DNA from 3 places in the Lacticaseibacillus jixiensis genome. Region 1 is predicted to be linked to each of the others. Evidence: riboswitches for the same ligand, from Rfam matches in the RefSeq annotation. Region 1 holds a riboswitch; each other region holds the start of a gene.

Region 1 (3,279 bases):
AGATATCGCCGCCGGTTGGTTCTTCCAATAAGTTGATGTTGCGCAACAAGGTGGATTTCCCAGAACCGGAGCGGCCAATGATGGAGACAACTTCGCCTTGGTGGACGTCGAAGTTGATGTCAGTCAAGACTTCATGAGTCCCGAAGGCTTTCTTGAGGTTCTGCACTTGAATGATCACGTCGCTCATTTTCCCGCCTCCTTAGGGGTTTGGATCTGCATTTGGTTGTTCATGACGTTATAGTTCTTCGGCCCATCGATATGCTTTTCGATCAAGCGGAACAAGCGGCTGATGGTGAAGGTCAAGATCAAGTAGATGCCGCTGACGATCAGGTAAGTGTGGAAGAACTGGAAGTTCTGGCCCGCCACCGTTTCGGCAGAGAAGAACAGTTCGGAAACTGAAATGACAGACAGCACCGACGTATCCTTGATGTTGACGATGAATTCGTTGGTGACGGCTGGCAGCGAGTTGCGCACCGCTTGCGGCAAGATGACTTTCATCATGGTTTGCAAGTGGGTGAAGCCCAGCGCATGCGCGGCTTCAAACTGGCCTTCATCCACGGAGATGATCCCGCCGCGGATAATTTCAGAGATATACGCCCCGGTGTTGATCGAGACGATCACTAAAGCAGCCATGGTCTTGTTCATGTTGATGCCAAAAGCTTGGGCAGCCCCATAATACAAGACAGCGGCTTGCACGATCATTGGCGTGCCGCGGAAGACTTCGATATAAACTGCCAGCAGCCAGTTGATCACAGCTTGTAAGCCGCGCTTGCCTTTGGCTTTAGGCTTGGGGATGGTGCGGATGATGCCGACTAACAAGCCGATGATGAAGCCGACGATGGTGCCGACCAAAGAAATCAGCAAGGTCATGCCGGTGCCGCGCAGCAGCATCGGACCGTAGTGCTTCAAGATGTTCATGAACCAGTTGCCTTGGCTGGCGGTGTTTGGCTGCACAGCCACGGCTTCTTTCATCATCTTGTTGCGCTCGGCAGTGGAGATCTTGGCCAATTCTGCGTTGATCTTGGCCTTATCAGGATCTGCTTTGCGCAAGCCAATGGCCAAATCGACGTCTTCTGGGTTGGTTTTGAAGCCGTTGGCCTTAGAGAACTTGAGGTAAGTCAGATCTGGGTTGGCGTCTTGGGCGGTGATGCCTTCTGGGACTTCAGAGACATAACCGTCGATGGTGCCGGATTCCAAAGCCACCCGCATGGCAGGGAAGTTGTTCATGGCTTCTTCTTTAATGACGCCTTTCATTTGCTTGATGGCTTGATAATGGAAAGTCGACAATTGCGCGGTGATCTTGGCGCCTTTGAAGTCTTTGATGCTTTTGGCTTTGGCGAACTTGGAATCACGCCGCACCACCACCGTCAGCTTGGAGGCATAGTAGGTGTTGGTGAAGTCAATGGTTTTGCGCCGTTCTGCAGTTGGCGACATGCCGGCGATGATCGCGTCGATTTTGCCGGAAGTCAAAGCTGGCGGCAAGCCGTCCCAGCTGGTTTTGACGACGATGACTTTCTTGCCGATGGCTTTGGCCACTTTCTTGGCCATTTGCACATCGTAGCCATTGGCGTATTCGCTGGAGCCTTGGATCTTCACCGCGCCGTTAGCGCTGGTGGATTGCGTCCAGTTAAACGGCGCATAGCCGGCTTCCATGCCGACTTTCAAGGTGCCGCTGGCGCTGACTGGAGCCGGCGCAGCCAGCGCCAAGAACATGGCGATCGCTGCGATGACCCCGCTAAGGGTGAGCCACACTTTCTTCATAACAAGTTCCTCCTTCGTGTTTTGCCAACCGAAGGAATAGAGAGAACATAAAGAGGACCGACAATATTAGAAAATTGTCGGTCCCCGATTTCGTTGTTAAACCAAATCTAGCGCTCCGCATTGCTGCGACAGTCCAAGCGATGTTGTCGCTTGGCCCAACCTAAGGCGCGCCGAATCGCGCCGAAGATTTCGGCGGGGATGCTTAAGGCAATTTCAATGGGCTTCGGCCCTCCATTGCGTTCGTCACCACCCGCGACCTCTATTTCTTGGTGGATATTCACTTGTCTGGCGTTGAGTATAACCCAAGCAGTCACCAACCGTCAATCACCCATGGCCGCTAAGCTGACATCAGCCTAAGTCGTAAGGGATATCCTACACCAACAACTCAAGAACAAGGAAAACGATTGCCGAAAATTAAGAAGCGTTTTCTCTGTTAGTAACGCATGTAAATCGCCGCTGACGTGCAAACGCCGAGCTTATACCGGCCCGCTTTTACCGGCTTTGCCTGCATTCATGCAAGCTTTAGTCCAGAAAAATTAACAAAAAAATATTCGGCTCAGTCCCAGCGGCATAGACCTTTCATGAAAACGCTCGATTTTACGTCAAGAAAGGGATTGCAAAACCCGCGGGAGAACGGCATACTAATTTCTGGGGATTCATTTACCGGTCATATTCTGCGCACTTTTATTATTTATTCAGCGCAGCGTAGACTGCACCCAAATATTATTTAGGAGGCGACAAACAATGGTCGGAATCATTCTTGCTAGTCACGGGCAATTCGCCGCTGGCATCAAGCAATCTGGTCAGATGATCTTCGGTGAGCAAGAGAAAGTCGAAGCAGTAACTTTCATGCCTAACGAAGGCCCAGACGACCTCAAGAAGCACCTTGAAGAAGCCATTGCGAAGTTCGGCGAAGACGACGAAGTGTTGTTCTTAGTCGATCTGTGGGGCGGTTCACCATTCAACCAATCCAACGGTTTGTTCGAAGCACATAAGGACAAGTGGGCAATTGTCACAGGGTTGAACCTGCCAATGCTCATTGAAGCTTATGGCTCACGTCTGTCGATGACCTCGGCACACGAAATCGCAGCACACTTGGTGGAAGCAGGGCGCGATGGCGTCAAGATCAAGCCGGAAAGCCTGGAGCCAAAGCCTGCAGCTGCGGCTGCACCAAAGGCCACTGGCGGCAATGCCGGCAAGCCAGGCAAGCTCGAATACGTGCTTGCCCGTATCGATTCTCGTCTGTTGCATGGTCAAGTCGCAACTGCTTGGTCCAAGTCTGTTAAGCCAACGCGTATCATCGTTGTTTCTGACAACGTGGCCCGCGATAAGCTGAGAAAGCAATTGATCACCGACGCCGCACCTGGCGGCGTCCATGCCCATGTTGTGCCAGTTGATCAAATGATCAAGATCGCCAAAGACGATCAGCACTTCGGCGGCGAACGTGCACTGCTATTATTCGAAACGCCTCAAGACGCTTTGCGTGCCATCGATGGCGGCGTACCGCTTAAAGAGCTC
Region 2 (3,279 bases), on a different contig from region 1:
TAGTTGATACCGTGTTCGTAGAAGATCTGCAGCAGCTTCAAGGTGAAGCCGACTTCTTTGTTCAACAAGTAGCGATGCAGATAAATCGCGGAGAAGTGATCCGAGGACACAATGCCAGTCACCGCATGTTGCGGGGTGAAGCCGGCTTCCGGCACGATCATGGTGCCTGGGTGGTCAGGTTCGTTGGTGTTCTTCAAGTTGATCGGGATCTGCCCGTCAATGGCCGGCAAGATCGCTTCATCATGGAACACCCCGAAGCCGCCATAAGACAGCTCCCGCATTTCCCGATAAGTCATGGTGGCGATCGGCGCCGGGTTCTTCACGACCCGCGGATCGGCGGCAAATACGCCATCCACGTCAGTAAAGTTCTCATACAACTCAGCATCAAAGCCGCGCGCCAAAATCGCCCCGGTGATATCCGAACCGCCGCGAGAAAACGTCGCGATCGCACCGGCTTCGGTATAGCCATAAAAGCCTGGCACCACCAAGATCCCATCCGGCCGCTGATACTTGGCCAAATGCGCGTAAGTGGTTGCTAGGACCTCTGCGTCGTTAGGGTCATCGCTGACGGTTAAGCCAATAGTCTTAGGTTCGCCATAAGCGGCCTTGATGCCGCTGGCGTTAAGCACTGCGCATAACAAGTAGCCGTTGAGCTTCTCGCCGTGAGCCTTGAAGGCAGCCATTTGATAATCGGCGTTCTTGAATTGTTCATGCGCCAAATCCGCGATTTCTTGGTGAATGTGGGCGATCACGTCATCGTCGAGCAAATAATGCGCGGCGATTTGGCGGTAGCGTTCAACGATCGCCGCTACCGTCGCGGCGTATTCCGCATGAGCTTGGACCTGTTTGGCATAAGTGATCAACAAGTCAGTGACTTTGATGTCGTCATGATACCGTTTGCCAGGTGCACTGGTGACTACCACCTGGCGTGCGGCGTTGGCTTTCATGATCGCCACGACCTTATCAAATTGTGTGCCATCGGCCAGACTGGACCCGCCGAACTTAACTACGCGCATTAGAAACGCCCCCGTCATGAGTAAATGATGTGAATAATTGTGATTTTGAGAAGAAGTCTAACACACATTCGCCACGACGCCTAGCGCGACTAATGCAAAAATGTGGCATTTTTGCCGGCCATTATTAGAACAAAATATATTTTTAGCCCGCGCCAGGCCGCTTGGGGCAATAATTGGGCAAATTCGATTTGACGAACGCCGAGTTTTATTATAGACTCATGATAAATACGAGATAGAGGTTGCGACCAACAATAGTACGCCGATCGAGCAGTCCACGCTGCAATGACATCGGCTGAAAGGGGCGGTCGCCGAAACGCTGACGTTGTGGTGACGTCAGTTGTTGGGGTAGACGTGAAAAGCGGCTACACTGTCGCCAACAATATTGGCGGGGCGCTATCCAGACGATCGACCCACAATGGGACCCTTTTGTTTGGTAGCAACCAAACAAAAGGGCCTTATTTTTTGTCTCAGCCATAAAGGAGTGTACTACCATGTCAATCACAACTAATGCTGCAGGCCATTTGACCATTGGTGATGTTGATGCCTTAGACATCGCCGAAGAATTCCATACCCCATTGTACGTCTATGACGTTGGCGCCATTCGCCGCCAGATCCGCGCGTTCAAGCGGGTGTTTGAAGAACAAGGCGTGGATTACGCCGTGAGCTACGCCAGCAAAGCTTTCGCGACCATCGCAATGTATCAAGTTGCCGCCCAAGAAGCTTGCCATGTCGATGTCGTTTCCGGCGGCGAGCTGGCCACCGCCATTGCTGCAGATTTCCCAATGCAAGATGTTTCCTTCCATGGCAACAACAAGTCGCGCCAAGAACTGCAAGAAGCCTTGGCCGCTCATGTCGGCACCATTATCATCGATAACTTCGATGAACTGGATCTGCTTGGTGAGTTGCTGCAAGCAGAACCAGCTCGCAAGCAAGCCGTCTTGTTGCGGGTGACGCCTGGGATCTCCGCCCACACCCACGCTTACATCTCCACCGGTCAAACCGACAGCAAGTTCGGCTTTGACGTCGACTCCGGCCAAGCCTTAGAAGCCGCTCGCCGTGCTTTAGCTAATCCGCAACTGGATGTGTCAGGCATTCACGCCCATATCGGCAGTCAGATCTTCGCCTTAGACGGCTTCATCGGCGCCACCAAGAAGCTGGCTTCGATCTTAACTGATTGGCACAAGCAGCTGGGCTTTGTGCCGCGGGTCTTAAACGTTGGCGGCGGCTTTGGCATTCGCTATGTTGAAGGCGACGAACCGCTGCCAGCCGAAGACTTTGTTGAAGCGATCTTAAAGACGTTAAAAGGCTTAGACTTGCCTTTTGCCACGCCTGCCGTGTGGATCGAACCAGGCCGCTCGATTGTCGGCCCGGCCGGTTATCAGCTGTACACCGTAGGCAGCCGCAAAGATGTGCCAAGCTTGCGGCCGTATGTCGCCGTTGACGGCGGCATGGGCGACAACATTCGCCCGGCGTTGTATCAAGCCGAATACGAAGCGGTTAAAGCAGATGCGCCGCATGCGCCGGCTGTTGAAGATGTGCATTTGGTCGGCAAGTATTGCGAATCCGGCGACATCTTGATCGATCACGCCAAGCTGCCTGCCACCAAGGCTGGCGACGTGGTGGCGGTGCTGGCCACTGGCGCTTACGGTTACTCAATGGCTTCCAACTACAACCGCAACCCCCGCCCCGCTGTCGTCTTTGCCGAAAACGGCCACGCCCAACTGGTCGTGCGCCATGAAACCTATGCGGATCTGATCCACAATGATTTACGCTATGACAGCCAAAACTGATCGCCGCTTTTAATAAGGAAAGGAAACAACTCACATGCCAACTTTAGACACCCAAACTGTGATCAACACCATTGCCAATTCCAAGAAAACCACCCCGGTGAAAGTTTACCTTAAAGGCGACTTGACCCAGCTGCATTTTCCCGAATCGGTGCACACCTTCTATTGCAAGCATCAAGGTACGGTTATCGGCGATTGGGCGCAGATCAAGCCAGTGCTTGAACAAAACGCTGCGGCAATCAAAGACCAATACGTCGAAGCCGCCGGGCGCAACACCGGCGTACCGCTGCTTGATGTGCGCAACTTCAACGCCCGCATCGAACCTGGCGCGATCATTCGCGACCAAGTGGCCATTGGCGATAACGCCGTGATCATGATGGGCGCCATCATCAACATCGGCGCCGAAATCGGCGACGGTTCCATGATCGACATGGGCGCTGTGCTTGGCGGCCGCGCGCAAGTCGGCAAACACTGCC
Region 3 (3,279 bases), on a different contig from region 1:
TTTGCCTTGGGCCATTGCAGCCAGTTTGGTCCGGCCGAATGAAAAGGCGGTATCGATTTCCGGTGATGGGGGCTTCTTGTTCTCTAGCCAAGAGCTGGAAACTGCCGTGCGCCGTCACTTGAACATTGTGCATATTATCTGGAATGATGGCCATTATGACATGGTGAAGTTCCAAGAAGAAATGAAATACGGCCAAGCCGCAGGTGTTGACTTTGGGCCGGTTGATTTTGTGAAGTATGCCGAAAGCTTTGGGGCCAAAGGTTTGCGCGTCAATAAGCCAACCGAATTAGGTAAGGTCTTAGACGAAGCCTTTGCCACAAACGGCCCAGTGGTCGTTGATATCCCAGTTGACTATTCTGATAACATCAAGCTCAGCCAAGCCATGTTGGAAGATCAACTGTACTAATCTTGACCAAAGCCGGTTTCAATAAGCGGATCGATCCGCTTGCTGAGGCCGGTTTTGTTGTGATATTTGCTGACTTCACAAAGTTTGATGGTAGATCAAGAATTATAATGTATCAGCTTATCGTGCACAATCATCGGGGGAATTCCTTGATATTACACTGTTTATGATTGTGTAATCAATCACTTGTGTAACAGATTACCATCTGTGTTGCATTTTGTTTTGAGCAAGGCGTATAATAAACCCATCGAACGAAACACGCCTTACAGGAGGGACATCATGAGTTCATTGTTATTCCAACACGGGACCTTGGCTAATCTAGTACCTGGCTTATTTGCCGGGACGCTTTCCATTGGGGAGCTGATGCGGCACGGGGACACTGGGATCGGCACGCTGGCCGGTTTAGACGGTGAATTAGTGATCTTAGACGGCGTGGTTTATCAAGTGGCTTCTTCTGGCAAGATCCGCGTGGTTCAGCCTGACGAGAAGGTGCCTTTTGCCAATGTGCATTATGCGCAGTTCCAACACGCTGAAATGGTGCACAACTTTAAGGATGCCGACATTCGCCCTGAAATCGAATCTGTGCTGAAGACGCGCAACACTTTCGCAGGTGTCCGGATGCATGGCCGCTTCAACCATGTGCAAACGCGCGTGGTCGGCGCCCAAACGGCACCATATCCTACGCTGCGCCAAACCGCTGAAGCACAGACTTTGTTTGAAGCCGACGATGTCACTGGTACAGTGGTGGGCTATTATTCTCCGCAACTGTATGCCGGCGTTTCGGCGCCTGGTTTTCACTTGCATTTCTTAAGTGATGACCACAAGTTCGGCGGGCATTTGTTGCAAATGGATGTGGCTGAAGCAGATTTAGGCTTGCAGCAGTTCTCTGACTTGCGCTTGCACTTGCCAGTTGAAGATGCCGATTTCCAGAAAGAAGATCTGGAAGGCAACAAGATCGTCGAAGATATCAAATTAGCTGAGAAGTAAATGAGAACGTCCTGAGAGCCGCTGGCCAATGCCGGCGGCTTTTTGTTATACTATTATCCGGTAAAAATAGAGGTTGCGCCGGTCATTAGTCGCAGCTGTTGAGACGTCTGCCAAGACGCAACAGCTGTCAAAAGGGGCCGGCGCCGAAAGCCGTGATTGGCACTCACGACTTGGGCCAAGCGGAAATACCGCTTGGACTGTCGCTTGGCGGTGCGCTATTTGGTCTGAACGGTTTCTTTCAGGCGCAATGGATCATCAACGCCGATAATGGAGATCGTGAGGGAATAGATCGTGAGTCAAGAACAACATACGCAGGTGCGCCGTGAGTTAAAAACGCGCCACTTGTCGATGATCGCGTTAGGCGGTTCAATCGGTACCGGATTATTTGTCGCCAGCGGTGGCGCAATCGCGACGGCTGGGCCAGGCGGGGCGATCCTCGCTTATTTGGCCATTGGGGTGATGGTATTTTTCCTAATGACCAGCCTTGGGGAAATGGCGACTTATATCCCGGTGTCTGGCAGTTTCTCTGAATACGCCAGCCGCTTCGTCGACCCGGCGGTGGGTTTTGCTTTAGGGTGGAATTATTGGTTCAACTGGGCGATCACTGTGGCCGTGGACATTGCCACGACTGCGATTGTGATGCATTTCTGGCTGCCTGGAGTGCCAGGGTGGATTTTCAGTTTAAGTTTCTTGTTGTTGATTTTTGTGATCAACATTATTTCTGTCAAAAGCTTTGGCGAAACCGAGTACTGGTTGTCACTGATCAAGGTGATTACTGTGCTGGTATTCTTGGCGGTAGGGATCATGACGATTGTGGGGATCCTTGGCGGTTCAAAAATCGGCTTTCACAACTACACGATCAAAGCGGCGCCTTTTGTTGGCGGCTGGCCGGCGACATTGTCGGTGTTTGTGGTGGCTGGCTTCTCGTTTCAAGGCACGGAGTTGATCGGCATCACTGCCGGCGAGTCCGAAACGCCGGAAACCAGTATTCCCAAGGCAATCAAGCAGGTGTTCTGGCGAATCTTGTTGTTTTATATCTTAGCCATTGCGGTGATTGCGGCGATCATTCCTTACACGTCGCCGAATTTGCTTGGCGCCAGCGCCAGTGATGTGGCGATTTCGCCGTTTACCTTGGTGTTTAAGCGCATTGGCTTGGCTGGGGCGGCTTCGGTGATGAACGCGGTGATCTTAACGTCGGTGTTGTCCAGTGCCAATTCGGGGATGTATGCATCCACACGCATGTTGTGGGCAATGGGCAATTCCGGCTTTGCCCCGCGAATCTTTGGCAAAACCAACAGCCGCGGCGTGCCGCTGCCGGCTTTGTTGGTGACCACGGCGGTAGGGGCGTTGACGTTCTTATCCAGCATCATGGGGCCTAGTGTGTATCAGCTGTTGGTGGCAGCTAGCGGCTTGACCGGCTTCTTGGCATGGTTGGGGATCGCGGTGTCACATTACCGCTTCCGGCGCGCGTTCATGTTGCAAGGTCATGATCTGTCAGAATTGGCTTATCACGCCAAATGGTTCCCGATCGGGCCGATCTTGGCAATTCTGATGAGTTTGGTGGTGATCTTGGGCCAAGACTTGCAGTCGGTGAAACACTTTGAAATCGGCCGTTTGTTGGTATCTTACATGTCGATCCCATTGTTTATCGTGTTGTTGGTGTGGTATAAGGTCAAACACAAGACGCATTTGATCCCGCTTGCGGAAGTGGACTTGACCCCGCATCGCGAACATCGCAAGTAACCAAAGCGCAGCGGCGCTCGACGAAGATCCCGGAGCGTTGAGGCTTCGGCGCGCGGGGCAAGCGTCGGCGCAGGCGGTGCGGCCGGCTGCAAACGCGCAACTAGCTCCGCTGCGCTCCACGTCGCTGCGTGTTTTCCGCCTAACTT

The links. A riboswitch is a leader RNA that binds a small molecule or an ion and turns the genes downstream of it on or off. The one in region 1 is predicted to bind lysine.
Region 2: it holds a riboswitch for lysine, as region 1 does, so the genes downstream of both, lysA (diaminopimelate decarboxylase) here and ACGG90_RS02390 (ABC transporter permease subunit) in region 1, are expected to answer to the same signal.
Region 3: it holds a riboswitch for lysine, as region 1 does, so the genes downstream of both, ACGG90_RS13915 (amino acid permease) here and ACGG90_RS02390 (ABC transporter permease subunit) in region 1, are expected to answer to the same signal.

The regions. Positions count from the first base shown of each region.
Region 1 is NZ_BAAFPR010000002.1:204,937-208,215, reverse strand. It holds gene ACGG90_RS02395 (amino acid ABC transporter ATP-binding protein) at 1-187, opposite strand, end outside; gene ACGG90_RS02390 (ABC transporter permease subunit) at 184-1,761, opposite strand; lysine riboswitch at 1,862-2,031, opposite strand; gene ACGG90_RS02385 (mannose/fructose/sorbose PTS transporter subunit IIA) at 2,506-3,279, shown strand, end outside.
Region 2 is NZ_BAAFPR010000015.1:55,411-58,689, forward strand. It holds gene ACGG90_RS10190 (aspartate kinase) at 1-1,016, opposite strand, end outside; lysine riboswitch at 1,242-1,420, shown strand; gene lysA (diaminopimelate decarboxylase) at 1,508-2,806, shown strand; gene dapD (2,3,4,5-tetrahydropyridine-2,6-dicarboxylate N-acetyltransferase) at 2,841-3,279, shown strand, end outside.
Region 3 is NZ_BAAFPR010000035.1:3,018-6,296, forward strand. It holds gene alsS (acetolactate synthase AlsS) at 1-406, shown strand, start outside; gene budA (acetolactate decarboxylase) at 680-1,390, shown strand; lysine riboswitch at 1,450-1,616, shown strand; gene ACGG90_RS13915 (amino acid permease) at 1,739-3,133, shown strand.